Regions from separate parts of the Pantoea sp. SGAir0183 genome, predicted to be linked through region 1. Evidence: riboswitches for the same ligand, from Rfam matches in the RefSeq annotation. Region 1 holds a riboswitch; the other holds the start of a gene.

Region 1 (7,624 bases):
GAACTGGCTACCCAGTGCGGGGCATGGGGAAGGGCAACATGTCATCCTGCCGGCGCTGACGCTGGCATTAACGCTGAGCGCGGTAGGGGCGCGTGTTGTCCGTGAGGCAACCTGTCAGGCTGTGAAAGCAGGCTGGTATCGATGGGGAGCGCAAAAGGGCCTTTCCGCGCCGTACCTGTTTTTGCGACATGGTTTGCGCAATCTCAGTGTCCCTGTCGTCACCTGGATAGGCATGCAGTTCGTCTGGTTAGTGGAAGGTGTGGTGGTGATCGAAACTCTTTTTGCCTGGCCAGGTGTCGGACACGCGCTGGTACATGCGATTTTTGCCCGGGATGTTCCGGTGATTCAGGCCAGTGCGGTGGTACTGGGATTGACCTTTGTCACCTTAAATATGGTTGTCGATGGCGTGTGTTATGTCCTGGATCCCCGAGGTAAACGCGTATGACGTACCGCCAAAAAACGGGGCTGCTGATAATTTTAACCTTGCTGGCCTTTGCATGGCTGATGCCGTTGTTGAATCAGAACGATCCCCTGCAGCAGGATTTGTTACAGATGTTAACGCCGCCATCGGGTAACGCGTGGCTGGGTTATGACCATTTAGGGCGTTCGATGCTGGCGCGCCTGAGTGCGGCGCTGAGATTGTCGCTGGGGCTGGCGGCCCTGTGTGTGATTACAGCAATGCTCATGGGGCTGCTGGCGGGAATAGCCAGCGCCTGGTACGGCGGATGGGTCGATCGACTTTTCGGTATGCTGGCCGACATGTGTCTGGCGCTGCCGGGCCTGCTGTTAGTCCTGCTGCTCGCCGCAATCGCACCTGACGCGCCGCTCATGTTATGGCTGGGACTTTCACTGGTACTGTGGGTGGAATTTTTCCGTGTGACGCGCGCCACGCTGCGGCCTGTGGTCATGTCGCCAGCCGTTCAGTCATCTTCACTGCTTGGCTTCTCCATTGTTTATCTCTTTCGCCGACATCTTTGGCCGGCCCTGTCTCCGTTATTGCTGACACTGACCGTCTATGCATTCAGCAATGCCATTATGGCCGTATCGGCGCTGGGATTTATCAGTGTTGGCGTTCGTCCACCCACACCTGAGCTGGGCCTGATGATGACGGAGCTGTTCCCCTATACCTGGGAAGCGCCCTGGCTATTACTGCAGCCTGTGGTTGTGCTGTTTATCCTGCTGGTGGGGCTGAATTTGTTGGTCAACAAGGAGCGCAAATGGCAAGTATCGTAATCAAACAGGTCGCCGTCTTCGCGGATACCTGCATTGTTGAGCCTGTAAGTCTGAGCATCCATCCCGGCAGGCCCGTCACCTTCATTGGTGAGACAGGATCGGGAAAAAGTTTGTTTGCGCAGGCGATTTTCGGCACCTTACCCGACGGACTGAGGGCTGAAGGAACAGTAGTCATTGACGGGCAGCAATATAATCTGCAAACCGATCTGACAGCACTCCGTGCGCTGTGGGGACACCGTATTGCCGCGTTACCTCAGGAGCCCTTGCTGGCGCTTGATCCGACGATGCGTGTGAAAGGCCAGACAGAAGAGGGTTATCGGTACATACAGGGGTACACGCGTCAGGGCGCACAGCAGGCGGCAGGTTTGGCGCTGGACTCGCTGGGGCTGGCCCACGCGGCAGAGCGTTTCCCCTGGCAGCTTTCCGGTGGAATGGCCCAACGGGTGTGCTTTGCCGCTGCGCGGGCGGGCGGTGCCACTCTGCTTATCGCGGATGAACCGACGAAAGGACTGGATGTGGCGCGACGGGACGAAATTGGTGACATGCTCAACCTGGCCGTAGCCCGCGGCGAAGCCTTGCTGACCATCACCCATGATATCGCGCTGGCCAGGCAGTTAGGCGGTGACATTGTCGTGATGCATAAGGGAAAGGTGATTGAGCAGGGCAATGCCACGCAAGTCCTGAATGCGCCGCAGAAGGCTTATACGAAACAGTTGCTGGCCGCCGAACCCCATGCCTGGCCACCAGCCACGTTGTTGCCCTGTGATGACACCCTCGTATTACGGGCCGAAGGGCTTACTCTGAAACGCGCCGGGAAAACGTTGTTCCGCAATGTAAATTTATGCTTTCGCGCCGGTGAAATCGTTGGGCTTTATGGTGAGAGCGGCAGTGGCAAAAGCAGCCTGGGAGATACGCTATCGGGCTTGATTAAGCCCGATAAGGGAACGATAACCCGACCGGGCAGGTTTCATCCGTTGCGTTATCAAAAACTGTACCAGGATCCTTCTGCGGTTTTTCCACCGGATATCACTATGGCCCAGATCATCGACGATCTGCTGCAGCGCCACACAATTCCGGTGAGGCGACGTGATGAGCGGATGCGCCAATTGGGGCTCGGACAGGCGTTGTTACACCGTCCGGCTTCAGGATTGTCAGGCGGTGAGCTTCAGCGGTTTTCGCTGCTTCGGGCGATGTTGCTGAATCCCGTGTTCCTGTTTGCCGATGAACCCACGTCGCGTCTCGATCCTGTGGTTCAGCAACAGACGCTGGCCTTACTGACTGATCTGGCCATGCAGCAACGCTGCGCCATTCTGCTGGTCAGTCATGATCTCACGCTACTTGAGAGGAGTGCACATCGGGTCATTTCCCTTGATGCGATTAGCCTGCCTGATGACTGAGGCAGAGCACCCTCAGATGTGCTCCATGACCAGCACGGCCAGCGTATCCGGCTCCAGCGCACGAAAAATATGTTCAGTGTCGCCGGGATAGCTGATGTAGTCGCCCGGTGCCAGTTCGACGGGCGAGTCTGTGGGCCCGACCAGCGCGCGTCCCTGAGTCAAGATGAGATGCTCAATGGTGTTCGGCGAATGCGGTTGCGAGCGGCGCTCGCTGCCGGGCTGGATGTTTAGCAGATAGATATCCCGTCGCGCGCCGGGCGGACAGGTTGCCAGCAGGACGGCTTTATAATCCGCCTGCTCGGCGGCAACGGCAGGGCCTTCACCGCGACGAATAACCTGCAGGCGGTTCGCTTCCGGCTCCATCAGGCGGGCAAACGGAATATTCAGGGCAACGCAAAGTGACCACAACGTCTCAATGCCAGGATTACCGTTCCCCGCCTCAAGTTGAGAGAGGGTCGATTTTGCTATGCCGGCCCGACGCGCGACTTCTGCAAGTGTCAGTCCTGCCCGCTGGCGCTCTCTGACTAAACTGCTGGCGATAATATCAATGGGTGTACTCATCCTGCATCCTGTTCGTTATGGCGAACATATCGTTCATCTTGTAATGCTGCTGCGGTCCGTTCATTATAATGGGTATATCGTTCGTTATGGGATCTAATCGTGATGCTGGATAAAAAAGAGACGCTGGACAAGGGCGTGATAAAAGCCATTTTCCTTGTCTGTCTTGCCGATGGCATTGTTGGCCTGTCATATGGTTCGCTCGCTCTTGCAGAGGGTTTTCCGTTTTGGGTGCCGCTGGCGTTATCGACGTTGGTGCTGGCGGGGGCGTCTGAATTCCTGTTTATCGGTATCGTGGCGGGCGGTGGCAGTCCTCTCACGGCGGCAGCGGCGGGGCTGTTGGTCAATGCGCGTCATCTTCCTTTTGGTATCACTGTCAAGGATTTGGTCGGTCAGGGCAGACGGGGTCTGCTAGGATGCCACATCATGAATGACGAAAGTGTCGTGTTTGGCATTTCCCAGCCTACGCTGGCGCAACGTCGCCAGGCATTCTGGATATGCGGCATCAGTATTGGCGTGATCTGGCCTGTGACCGTAATGGCTGGCGCGGCGATAGGGCAGTTTATTCCGAATGTGTCTGCTATCGGCCTGGATGCGGTCTTTCCCGCGATCCTGATTGCGCTGATCTTTCCTGCCTTACGCAAAGCGCGCACCCGCATTCCTGCTATGACTGGTGCGTTTTTGTCGCTGGTGGTCACGCCTTTCGTACCTGCCGGTATGCCCGTATTGTTTTCCTTGCTGGGCCTCTTTACATGGAGATCGCGCAAATGAATCACGCCATGATTATTGCAGGTATTGCGTTGCTGGCTGCTGGCACCTACGCCATCCGTTTCGCGGGTGTTAAACTCGGCAATCGTCTGCCCGTCAGTGAACGAACCCAAAACATGTTATCCGATGCTGCCACTATACTGCTGCTTGCGGTTGCGGCAACCACCACGCTGTTTGAAGGCCAGCATTTTGCAGGGATGGCCAGAGTGCTGGGCGTCGGGTTTGCCCTGTTCCTTGCCTGGCGTAGAGCTCCGCTGATTTTCATTATTCTGGGCGCGGCCTGCATGACGGCGTTGTTGCGCTATATGGGTGTACCCTGAATGCGCTATTTATCTTGCCGGACCCGGCGATAAATTGCGTGTCAGCCTTGACGAACAGCGTCGCTTAAAATACAACTAGAACCCGTCAGGGGAGTCTCGCCAGAGAGACTGAGAGGCTAATAGCGCCATGCGCGGCTTAGCGACCCTTAGAACCTGACCCAGTTGATACTGGCGTAGGAAGACGGGCATCTGCGCATCGCGTAGATGCTTGCCGCAGAGCCTGTTTCTGTCAGGCTTGTGCTTTTTCCCTTCTTGTATCGCGGGTCTCTGAGAGCTAACAGAGAGGCCAATGTGACTATCCTTATTCCGTTTTTACCCCATCAGGATGGCGGACAATGAGCCGCTGGTCAGTGCTGGGCAGCGGTGTATCCGGACTCTGTATCGCGACGTTACTGGCCGAACACGGCGAGAAGGTTGAAGTCATTACACGACCGAATTGTCAGGCGGCGTCCCACTGGGCTGGCGGCATGCTGGCACCCTGGTGTGAGGCAGAAAGTGCGCCTCAGCAGGTCGTTGAATGGGGACAGCACGCTGCAGCGTGGTGGGCAGCCCGCGTAAGTGGCGTTGAACAGCAGGGCACACTCGTACTCACGCCACCGCGTGACAGCGCCGAACTTACCCGGTTTGCCAGCATGACCCTAGCGCATCAGTGGGTTGCGCCAGGTGACATCGAACCCGCGCTGGAAAACCGCTTCGCCCGGGGATTATTTTTCCCGGCTGAAGCGCATCTCGATCCGCGTCAGGCAATGCAACAGTTACGTGCACGTCTGGTCAGCGCGGGCGTCAGTATTCACGCTGGCAAGCCCAGCGGACGCATTATTGATTGCCGCGGTATTCATGCGCGTGAGGCACAGCCAGCCTTGCGTGCGGTGCGGGGCGAAATGCTAATACTGCAAACGGATGAGATCACGTTTTCCCGACCTTTACGCCTGCTGCATCCCCGTTTTCCTTGCTATCTGGTTCCCCGGGCGCAGGGGCACTTTATGCTCGGGGCCACCATGGTTGAGAGTCAGGATACCAGCCCCATCAGCGCGCGCGCCATGATGGAGCTGCTGAGCGCTGCTTACAGCATTCATCCTGCGCTTGCCGAAGCGCGCATTATCGAAAGCGGGACGGGGTTACGTCCTGCTTATCACGACAACCTCCCCGACGTGCGTTATGAAAACGGTGTCTTTTCCATTAACGGTATGTATCGCCATGGCTTTTTGCTGGCACCGGTTATGGCCGAAAAGCTCATGCATCAACTTGCAACAGAGAGACTACTATGCGAATCGAACTAAATGGTCGTGCTATCGAGACGAAAGCCGGGACGCTTGCGGAGTTGTTAGAAGAGCAGGGTATTGACGCTGGCTGTGTGGCCAGTGCCCTCGATGGAACCTTTGTTCCCAGAGAGCGCTATGCCTCGCAGTTGCTTGAGGCCAACTGCCGTCTGGAAGTGCTGTCGCCAATGCAGGGAGGTTGATCATGTTTTACGACTACAAGGGCGACTCCCGTTTTTTACTGGGTACGGCCGGTTATCCCTCACCGGATATTCTTCAGCAGGCTGTTGTGGCCTCCGGTGCGGATATCATCACGGTCAGTCTGCGTCGGGAAGGGAATCAGGGTGGGGCCTTTCGCGATTTACTGAAAACGCTGAATAAGCGCGTGTTACCCAATACAGCGGGTTGCCATACCGTCAGGGAAGCCGTCACGACGGCGCATATGGCGCGCGAACTGTTTGCCACGCCATGGATCAAACTGGAAGTGATCGGGCACGCGGATACCCTGCAACCGGATCCTTTCGCCCTGGTGGAGGCCGCCCGTATTTTATGTGCCGAAGGTTTTCATGTTTTTCCTTACACCACAGAAGATCTGATTGTGGGCGAAAAACTGCTGGAAGCGGGCTGTCAGGTGCTGATGCCCTGGGGCGCGCCCATTGGCTCGGGGCAGGGGCTACGCAATATTGACGGTTTACGCACCATGCGTGCCTGGTTTAAAGACGTTCCGCTGATCATTGACGCGGGTATCGGTGCTCCCAGCCAGGCGGCGCAGGCGATGGAGCTGGGCTTTGATGCCGTGTTGCTGAATACCGCCGTCGCGAAATCCCACGATCCGGTACGCATGGCGGGAGCGTTTGCCAGTGCCATTCAGTCAGGACATCAGGCGCGGTTGGCCGGCATGATGGAACGTCGGGATATGGCGGTCGCCTCCACGCCCGTTTTTGGTCTGGCGCAGTTCAGTTAAGGAGCGAAAATGTCGCGATATCAAAGACAGACTATGTTGCCCGAAGTCGGGGATGAGGGGCAGCAGGCGCTGGCTGCAGCCCGCGTTCTGGTCGTGGGCGCGGGTGGACTCGCGTCAACCCTGTTGCCCCTGCTCGCAGGTGCCGGCGTGGGCTATATTCGGCTGTATGATCATGATGTCGTGACGCTGCATAATTTGCATCGCCAGACGTTGTTTACCGTTGCCGACATTGGCGAGCACAAGGTTTTCTGCGCGCAGCGTGCGCTGGCGCAACGCAATCCTGACATACTCATCGAGCCGCATGTTGATGCCCTTCGTGCCAGCATTATCGATACGGCAATGACAGGGATTGATTTGGTCATTGACGCCGCAGACAATTTTGCAGTGACCTATCTGCTCTCCGACAACTGCTATGCCCGACGAATTCCCCTGGTGAGTGCCTCAGTGCTGGGAAGACAAGGCTATGTTGGCGGATTCTGCGGCGGAGCGCCCAGCTATCGCGCGCTGTTTCCCCGTTTACCCAAAGCATCAGGCAACTGCAACACTGCGGGGGTTTTAGGCCCGGCGGTCGCCACCTTAGGCGCCATGCAGGCTCAGATGTCGCTCAGCATACTGCTAACGCTGTCGCCGTCACCGTTAGGGGGCATGATCAACTGTGATTTTGTGTCATGGCAACTGCGTCAGTTCCGCTTTGACGCGGCACCGGAACCGGAAAAACCCGGGATTCCGTTTATTGATCCTGCCTTGTTGACGCCAGACGACTGCGTGGTGGAGCTACGTGGGATGGATGAAGCCCCCGTGAGCGTCAGCACGAATGCTGAGAGGCTACTGCCACAGGATATTGCCTGCTGGCAGCCGCCCGCGGATAAGCGCATTGTTCTGGTCTGCGCCAGCGGCATGCGTGCCGCTCAGGCCGCGCAGGCACTGGAAGCGCGTGGCTGTGAGCGGCTGGCCATCATCGCCGACCGCTAAATCTGACGGAAAAGCAGGCTTATCAGGCCCGGTCTGAACGACGGGCCTGATAGATATCGGGTCGGGTAATCGTCCAGGCGTAATCGGGCCGGTTGACGGGCTCGTAACCGAACTTTTTATATAGCCATGGCGCGGTTGAGGTGAACAGTAGCA
Region 2 (7,624 bases), on a different contig from region 1:
GGCACCGTGATGATGGCGAGCCTTGGCGCGCTGGTGGGCAGTGGGCAGATCGGTTTGTATCCCGCCTGGGCCGCTGGCTTCGTCGGTTGTCTGCTTGGCGACTGGGTTTCTTACGGGATTGGCTGGAAATTTCAGGGGCCGCTTCATCGCTGGAAATACCTGCAAAAATACAAAGGGCTGCTGGATAAAACCGAACATGCGCTGTATCAGCACAGCATGTTTACCATTCTGGTCGGCCGTTTTGTGGGACCCACTCGCCCGCTGATCCCGCTGGCGGCAGGTATGCTGGAATTGCCGGTACGCAAGTTTCTGCCCCCCAATCTGATCGGCTGTATTTTATGGCCCCCGCTTTATCTGTTGCCGGGGATTCTGGCAGGCGTGGCGATTGATGTCCCGAAAGAAGCCCAGGGCGGTCACTTTATCTGGCTGCTGGTTGCCGTTGCCCTTGTGGTGTGGCTGGGATGCTGGCTGTGCTGGCGCTGGTGGCGCGGTGAAAAGACCCGCGACTGGGCCACCGCGTATTTGCCGCCTGAACGACTGCGCTGGCTTGCGCCACTGGGCCTGGTCGTGGCCGTTGCGGCCTTCGTCGGTATTCAGTTTCACCCGATGATGCCAGTTTTCCGCCACCTGCTGTGGCAGGTCTTTATCGGTTAACGACGTGGGATGCCGAGTACATCGGCTTCCCGCACGTCCCCTGACAGCAGCCGGTCTGTTGCGCCATCCCAGTAAACCCGTCCATCTACCACCACCACGCTGCGTGGCGCAATCTGCTGCGCATCTTCAAGACTGTGCGACACCATAAGTAATGTGATTTCACGGGCTTCGCAGACGGTACGCACCAGGTTGAGCATCTCGCCACGCAGTGCCGGATCAAGCGCCGAGAAAGGTTCATCCAGCAGTAATACCGGCCGCTCGCGCAGCAGGCAGCGTGCCAGCGCTACGCGCTGACGTTGTCCACCTGAGAGCTGGCCTGGCAGGCGCGACAGCATCTCACTGAGCCCGACCTGCTGTGCAATGGTGGCTACCTGCTGACGCTGGTCCGCAGTCAGCCTGAGCCCGGGATGTAAGCCCAGCCCCAGATTCTGTTCCACGCTGAGATGCGGAAACAGGTTGTTTTCCTGAAACAGCATCGATACCGGGCGCTGAGCGGGCACGCTGTGGGTATGATCGACGCCATCCATTATCAGACTGCCCTGGCTGACGGGCAGAAAGCCGGCAATCAGATTTAACAACGTACTCTTACCCGCGCCGCTTGGACCAAGAATCGCCAGCCGTTCGCCGCGCCCGGCGTGAAGGGAAAAACGCATCGGCAAATGCTGATACAGGTAAGTCAGATTATTCAGTGTCAGCATGGCGACCCGGTAATTTTTCCATCAGAGTAAACAGAGACAGGCAGAGCACCAGCAACAGTAATGCGGTAACGGCTCCGTCGGCCCCACGATAGGCACCAATCTGCTGATAGAGGTAGAACGGCAGCGTACGGAAATCGGCGTTACCGAACAGCGCCACGACGCCAAAGTCTCCAATTGACAGTACGCAGGCAAACGCCAGCGCCTGTGCCAGTGGCCGCTTCAGTGCACGGAGTTCTATCAGCGTCAGGCGGTTCCATCCGCTGATCCCTAATGCGCCGCACAGGTGGTTGTAGCGTTCTGCGATATCCCGCATCGGGTTTTCCAGCACTTTCAGGGCATAGGGAATGGCGATCAGTGCATTGGCGAACATCACTACGCCATCCGCCGCATCGGGCAGCCCTGTAGTGGCATTCAGCAGCAGGAAAAAGCCGGTTGCCAGCACGATACCCGGCATGGCCAGAATCAGCATGCCGCTGGTGTCCATAAATTGTGCGGCAAGTTTACGCTGGCGCAGGCGCAGTTCGCGGCTGCTCCAGAGCAGCATGGTCGTCAGTAACACGCACAGCACGCCAGCGCCCAGGGCGATGCGCAGTGAGGTGAATGTTGCCTGCCACAACGCCGGTTGTTGCAAGGCGCCGCGCAGTCCGCCGTCCAGGCCATTAATAATCACTGCGATCAGGGGCGGTAGCAGTAACAGCAAGGCTAAACCGATGAGAGCAATGTCACTGATGCGCGCCAGCACGGAATCCTGCGGATCGCGCCAGCCCTGGCGCTGCGTGTTGCCAGCGGGAATGGCGTGACTGAAGCGCTGACTGAGAAGCACCAATACCAGGCAGCAGCAAAGCTGAATCAACGCCAGGAGTGCGGCGCGTCCCGGATCGTAGTCGTAACTTAAAGCCTGAAAAATGGCCAGTTCGATAGTGGTGGCCCGCGGCCCGCCACCCAGTGAAAGAACCGTGGCAAAACTGGCGAAGCAGAGCATGAAAATCAACGCACCGGTAGGCAGTAACTGGCGACGTAGCCACGGCCATTCAAGGAGCCGAAAGTGATGCCAGCCACGGATATTCAGCTGTGCAGCAAGCTGACGCTGTTCGGCCGGAATGCTTTCCAGCGCCTGCAGCATCAGGCGCGTGGCCAGCGGCAGGTTGAAAAAAACATGGGCCAGTAAAATGCCCTGAAGCCCGTAAGGCGAGAAGTGATAGTCCACGCCAAACCAGGCGCAAAGCCGGGCCAGCCAGCCCACCCGACCATAGACAGTGAGCAGACCAAATACCGCGACCAGCACCGGCAAGACCAGCGTCATGGCGCACAGGCGTAATAATCCCTGACGGCCAGGAAAACGGCGTCGATAGAGAGCCCGGGACAGCGGAATGGCCGGCAGCAAAGAGAGCAGGGCGGAGAGCAGCGCCTGCGTAAATGAAAAGCCAATCACATGATGCAGATAGGTATCCTGCAGAACCGCACGCCAGTCGGTCGCCGGGGCCGCCATCCACAGTGCAGCAAAAGCTGACAACGCCACGCTGCAAAGCAGCAACGTGGCGAGTGAACCCGGAATCAGCCAGAAGGGGATCAGCGACTCACGGCGCGTTGCCATTGGCTGACCCATTGTGAACGGTGGCTGGCGACGGCTTCAGGCGAAAACTGTAATGCCGTCTTCGGCACGCTGAGTGAAGCAAAGCCTGCAGGCAGGTCGGTTTTGATCACCGGGTACATCCAGTTGCCGGTTGGAATCGTATTCTGGAAAGCGGGCGTGACCATGAACTGCATAAACTGCTCTGCCAGTTTTGGTTGTTTGCTGTTAGCCAGGCGGGCTGCCACTTCCACCTGCAGATAGTTGCCTTCGGCAAACGGTGCCGCGGCATAGTTATCTTTCTTCTCTTCAATAATGTGATAAGCCGGCGACGTGGTATAGCTCAACACCAGATCGCTCTCGCCTTTCAGAAACAGACCGTAGGCTTCACTCCACCCTTTGGTCACCGTGACGGTTTTCTTTGCCAGCTTTTGCCAGGCTTCAGGCGCCTTGTCTCCGTAGACTTTTTGCATCCACAGCAGCAGGCCAAGGCCCGGCGTGCTGGTGCGGGGATCTTCATAAATCACGCGCCATTTTTCGGGGCTTTCGACCAGTTCTTTGAGGCTCTTTGGTGGGTTTTTCAGCGTGTTTTTGTTATAGACGAACGCGAAGTAGCCGTAATCGAAGGGCACAAAGGTGGTGTCCTTCCAGCCGCCGGGAACCTGCAATTTACCGGTATCAACGTCGCTTTTGGCAAACAGCCCGGTTTGTTGCGCGGCCTGCAGGAGGTTGTTATCCAGCCCTAAGACCACATCGGCCTTGCTGTTCTTGCCTTCCAGACGGACGCGATTCAGCAGCGAAACCCCGTCTTCCAGGGCCACATATTTCAGTTCGCAACCGCACTGGGCTTCAAAGGCTTTTTTAACGGCCGGACCCGGTCCCCAGTCAGCGGAAAACGAATCATAGGTGTAAACCGTCAGGACAGGTTTGGCCGCGAAGACCGGGGCAGAGAGTAACAGCAGCACGGGCAGGACGTTTTTTAACACTTTGCGCTCCTATAGCGGCAGGGTTGAGTCGCAAAGGATCTGAGCAAAGTTGCCTCTCAAATCCCTACGTCGGCATTAACCGATTCAGGTTCGACGGGTATATCTCAGCGCTCTGGCATGATGGAAAGAGGCACCCCGTTGAGAACGTCACATTCTAGTCATTTAATGCCCGCCGGGAAAGGATCACAGCGTGGGCGGTGCAAACCAGGCGGATTTAAAGTCAAACCACCCCAGCGTATTCATCCGTACTCCGCGCATACTGCGCTGGCCTTCCAGCAGCAGCCAGTGATGAAACAACGGATGAAGCCAGTTGCTTTCAACCAGCTGTTTCGCCCATTCAGCAAGGGGGAGCGTTTTCTCACGCCAGCGCGCAGCATCCTGCTGCCAGTTCACCGGCAGGCAGTGCTGCAACAACGGGACTTCGTATAACAGCGCAAACAGAGAATAGTCCAGGGGCAGGGTAAAGTTGACGCTGCCGAGCCAGATATCGCTTTCACCTGTGCCCTGATGCCAGGATTCATAACTGACCTCACGCACGTCCAGCGTCACGTCGTGTTGCGCCAGTAGTGGACGCAAGGCATCGGTGATACTGACGTGCTCAATGTGCTGGTTATAAACGGTCAGCGTCAGGTGTGTCAGGCCTGCGGGTTTTTCTACCGGTGTCAAATCACGCCGGTGGTGCCAGCGGGGCAGCAGGCCGTAAGCAGGAAACCAGTAACGCTGGTAGCCCAGATCCGCATTGTTCAGTAAGGCGATGGGGTTAAGCAGGAAGCTAAGCCAGCGTCGAATGCCCGGTTCGCCTGCCTTCGCGGAGCGCTGGTCAAACAGTAAAAAGTAGCAGCCCTCTTCAAGCCGACTCTCTTCCTGTTTCTCATCGGCCTGTTCGCCCTGCAGGCGAACACCGGCATAAACCACTTCGTCACTGATCTCGGGCAGCACCCATACCGACACGTCATCGATCAAGGCGCGATAGCCAAAGTAGTCGTCGAAGGCTTCGATCTTCAGCTGACTTTGCTGATTGCGGATGACCCGATAGGGCCCTGTCCCTATGGGCTGACGGGCAAAATCGCGCATATCGGGCCACTCGCGCGGCAGAATCATGGCGCTGACGCTGCCCAACAGCCAGGGTAGCCAGCTGTCGGGCTGATCTAAATAGATATCCAGCGTCCAGGGGGCAGGGGAGTCAAGTCGCTGAAGATGGCAAAACAGCGGATGCTGGCGCAGGCGCTCAAGGCTGGCAATCACATCGTCCATGTCGAGTTCCCGGCCATGATGGAAACGGATAGCCGGACGTAAATAAAAGCGCCAGTGTCGATCCGAATGTTGCTGCCAGTGATGAGCGATATCGGCTTCGATTTCCCCTTTTTCCTCATTTATGCGTGTCAGACCGCTAAAAATCTGACGAGCGATATGGGTTTCTGACCGACGCAGGGGCGATCCAGGCAGCAGATTGAGCAGAGGGCGATAGTAGAGGACGCGCAGAATATGTTTTCCCTGCCGGAAACTGCGGCCCAGATGCGCGCTGATCATCTGTCTGACCTGATCTTTATCGCCGACAAGCTGCACCAGTTGATCAATACGATCCTGTTCCAGCAGGTCTTCAGCGCGCTGCTGCTGCAAGGTTAGTCCGGTGTAGCAGAAGGTGAGCACGGATCGCTTGCCCCGTCCGGCCTCCGCCTGCCAGGTGAGCCAGCCGGCTTCCTGCATCCTGTTAAGCAGGTTCCGCATATGGCGACGTGAACAGTGCAGGGCGTCGGCCAGCTCACCCAGGGTGGTTTCCTGCGATTGCCCCTGACAGCTCTGCCACAGACGAATGAACTGCTGCTTCAGACGTGATGACGACATAAAAGAGGAACTCCCTCTGAAACCTGCTCTGTTTTTCCTGCCCTATTTTAGAGGCAAACTTTCTCGCATTGGAAGAGCGGGAGGCATTCAGCGATGGATGGCGCTCTGACATGGACGGCAGCGATGCCCGTCCCTTCTGAGTAGTGTGCTACGATTTTGCCAGCAGAGTTATTCTGCTGGTTTTTTTTACGTTGCAGGTTATGGTCGGGGGACACGCTTCCCGTTTCTATTGTTGTTCTGTCAGGGATAAGGCATGAAATCTTTGTTAGCATTCTCGCGCCGTTTCAATCCGGTGTTTTTCGCTTTTATGGTGACCGCCTTTATCCTCGGCGTAGCGGGCGCGCTTCAGGCACCGACGCTGAGCCTGTTTTTATCGCGAGAAGTGCAGGTGCCGCCGCTGTGGGTTGGGCTGTTTTTTACCCTCAATGCCGTTGCCGGGATTGTGGTGAGCATGATGATCGCAAAACGTTCTGACCGGGTCGGCGATCGCCGCAATATCATCTTGCTGTGCTGCATGCTGGCATTGGCAAACGCGCTCCTGTTCGCCTTTACCCGCCATTATCTGACGCTGATAACGCTGGGCGTACTGCTGTCGTCGCTGGCGAATGTCGCCATGCCGCAGCTTTTTGCCCTGGCGCGTGAATATGCCGACAGTGCTTCGCGCGAAGTGGTGATGTTCAGCTCTGTCATGCGTGCTCAGGTCTCGCTGGCCTGGGTGATTGGCCCGCCATTGTCATTTGCGCTGGCGCTGAATTTTGGCTTTGTCACGTTGTTCAGCGTGGCCGCCGGGCTGTTTTTTCTCTGTTTTCTGCTGATCTGGTTCACGGTGCCCTCGGTGCCGCGCACCGCGTCCCTGATGCAGTCAGGCGGAATTCCGCTGAGTGGCTGGCGTATTCGTGATGTGCGTATTTTGTTTGCCGCATCGACGCTGATGTGGACCTGCAACACCATGTATATCATCGACATGCCGTTATGGATCAGTACGGATCTGGGCTTACCTGAAAATCTGGCCGGAATCTTAATGGGCACGGCTGCCGGGCTGGAGATCCCGGTCATGATCGTGGCGGGCTTTTACGCCAAACGATGGGGCAAGCGGAATATGATGGCCGCCGCCGTGGCTGCTGCCGTCGTGTTCTACAGCGGCCTTATCCTGTTTCACAGCCATCTGGCGCTGCTGATCCTGCAGGTGTTTAACGCCCTGTTTATCGGCGTGGTCGCAGGCATTGGCATGTTGTGGTTTCAGGATCTGATGCCTGGACGGGCGGGCGCGGCCACCACCCTGTTTACTAACAGCATTTCGACCGGGATTATCCTGGCGGGGCTATGTCAGGGTGCGCTGGTTGAACATTTTGGGCACGGCAGTGTGTACTGGGTGATTGCAGCGATTTCGCTGGTTACGTTGGTGATGATCAGAAGAGTCAAAGAGGCGTGATCCGCGCCTGTGAGATGCGCAGGGCAAAAAAAAAGCCCGGTCAGCAGACCGGGCCGTACGGTGATAACGAAGCTTAGCGCATAAAGGCGGGCTGGTTATTTTCGTAAGCTGAAATCGCGCTTTCGTGCTGCAGCGTCAGGCCGATGCTGTCCAGTCCATTCAGCATGCAGTGGCGACGGAAATCATCAATCTTAAAGCTGTAGGTCTTGTCGCCGGCTTTAACCACCTGCGCTTCCAGATCCACTTCGAAGCGGATGCCCGGACGGGCTTTTACCAGGGTAAACAATTCGTCTACCTGCTCCTCAGTCAACGTGACCGGCAGCAGTTGGTTATTAAAGCTGTTGCCATAAAAAATATCGGCAAAGCTCGGCGCGATGACGACTTTAAAACCGTAATCGGTCAGTGCCCATGGCGCATGCTCACGTGACGAACCACAGCC

What was found. Region 1 has a riboswitch for thiamine pyrophosphate ahead of C1N59_RS21205 (FAD-dependent oxidoreductase). Riboswitches for the same ligand answer to the same signal wherever they lie in the genome.
Region 2: it holds a riboswitch for thiamine pyrophosphate, as region 1 does, so the genes downstream of both, thiB (thiamine ABC transporter substrate binding subunit) here and C1N59_RS21205 (FAD-dependent oxidoreductase) in region 1, are expected to answer to the same signal.

Annotation. Positions count from the first base shown of each region.
Region 1 is NZ_CP028057.1:130,548-138,171, reverse strand. It holds gene C1N59_RS21235 (ABC transporter permease) at 1-445, shown strand, start outside; gene C1N59_RS21230 (ABC transporter permease) at 442-1,233, shown strand; gene C1N59_RS21225 (ABC transporter ATP-binding protein) at 1,218-2,630, shown strand; gene C1N59_RS21220 (helix-turn-helix domain-containing protein) at 2,643-3,191, opposite strand; gene C1N59_RS21215 (AzlC family ABC transporter permease) at 3,294-3,959, shown strand; gene C1N59_RS21210 (AzlD domain-containing protein) at 3,956-4,276, shown strand; TPP riboswitch at 4,354-4,473, shown strand; gene C1N59_RS21205 (FAD-dependent oxidoreductase) at 4,612-5,556, shown strand; gene thiS (sulfur carrier protein ThiS) at 5,541-5,738, shown strand; gene C1N59_RS21195 (thiazole synthase) at 5,741-6,499, shown strand; gene C1N59_RS21190 (HesA/MoeB/ThiF family protein) at 6,509-7,471, shown strand; gene C1N59_RS21185 (GNAT family N-acetyltransferase) at 7,494-7,624, opposite strand, start outside.
Region 2 is NZ_CP028053.1:3,593,719-3,601,342, reverse strand. It holds gene C1N59_RS16760 (DedA family protein) at 1-654, shown strand, start outside; gene thiQ (thiamine ABC transporter ATP-binding protein ThiQ) at 651-1,352, opposite strand; gene thiP (thiamine/thiamine pyrophosphate ABC transporter permease ThiP) at 1,336-2,946, opposite strand; gene thiB (thiamine ABC transporter substrate binding subunit) at 2,922-3,908, opposite strand; TPP riboswitch at 3,952-4,056, opposite strand; gene sgrR (HTH-type transcriptional regulator SgrR) at 4,092-5,753, opposite strand; gene C1N59_RS16735 (MFS transporter) at 6,007-7,185, shown strand; gene leuD (3-isopropylmalate dehydratase small subunit) at 7,259-7,624, opposite strand, start outside.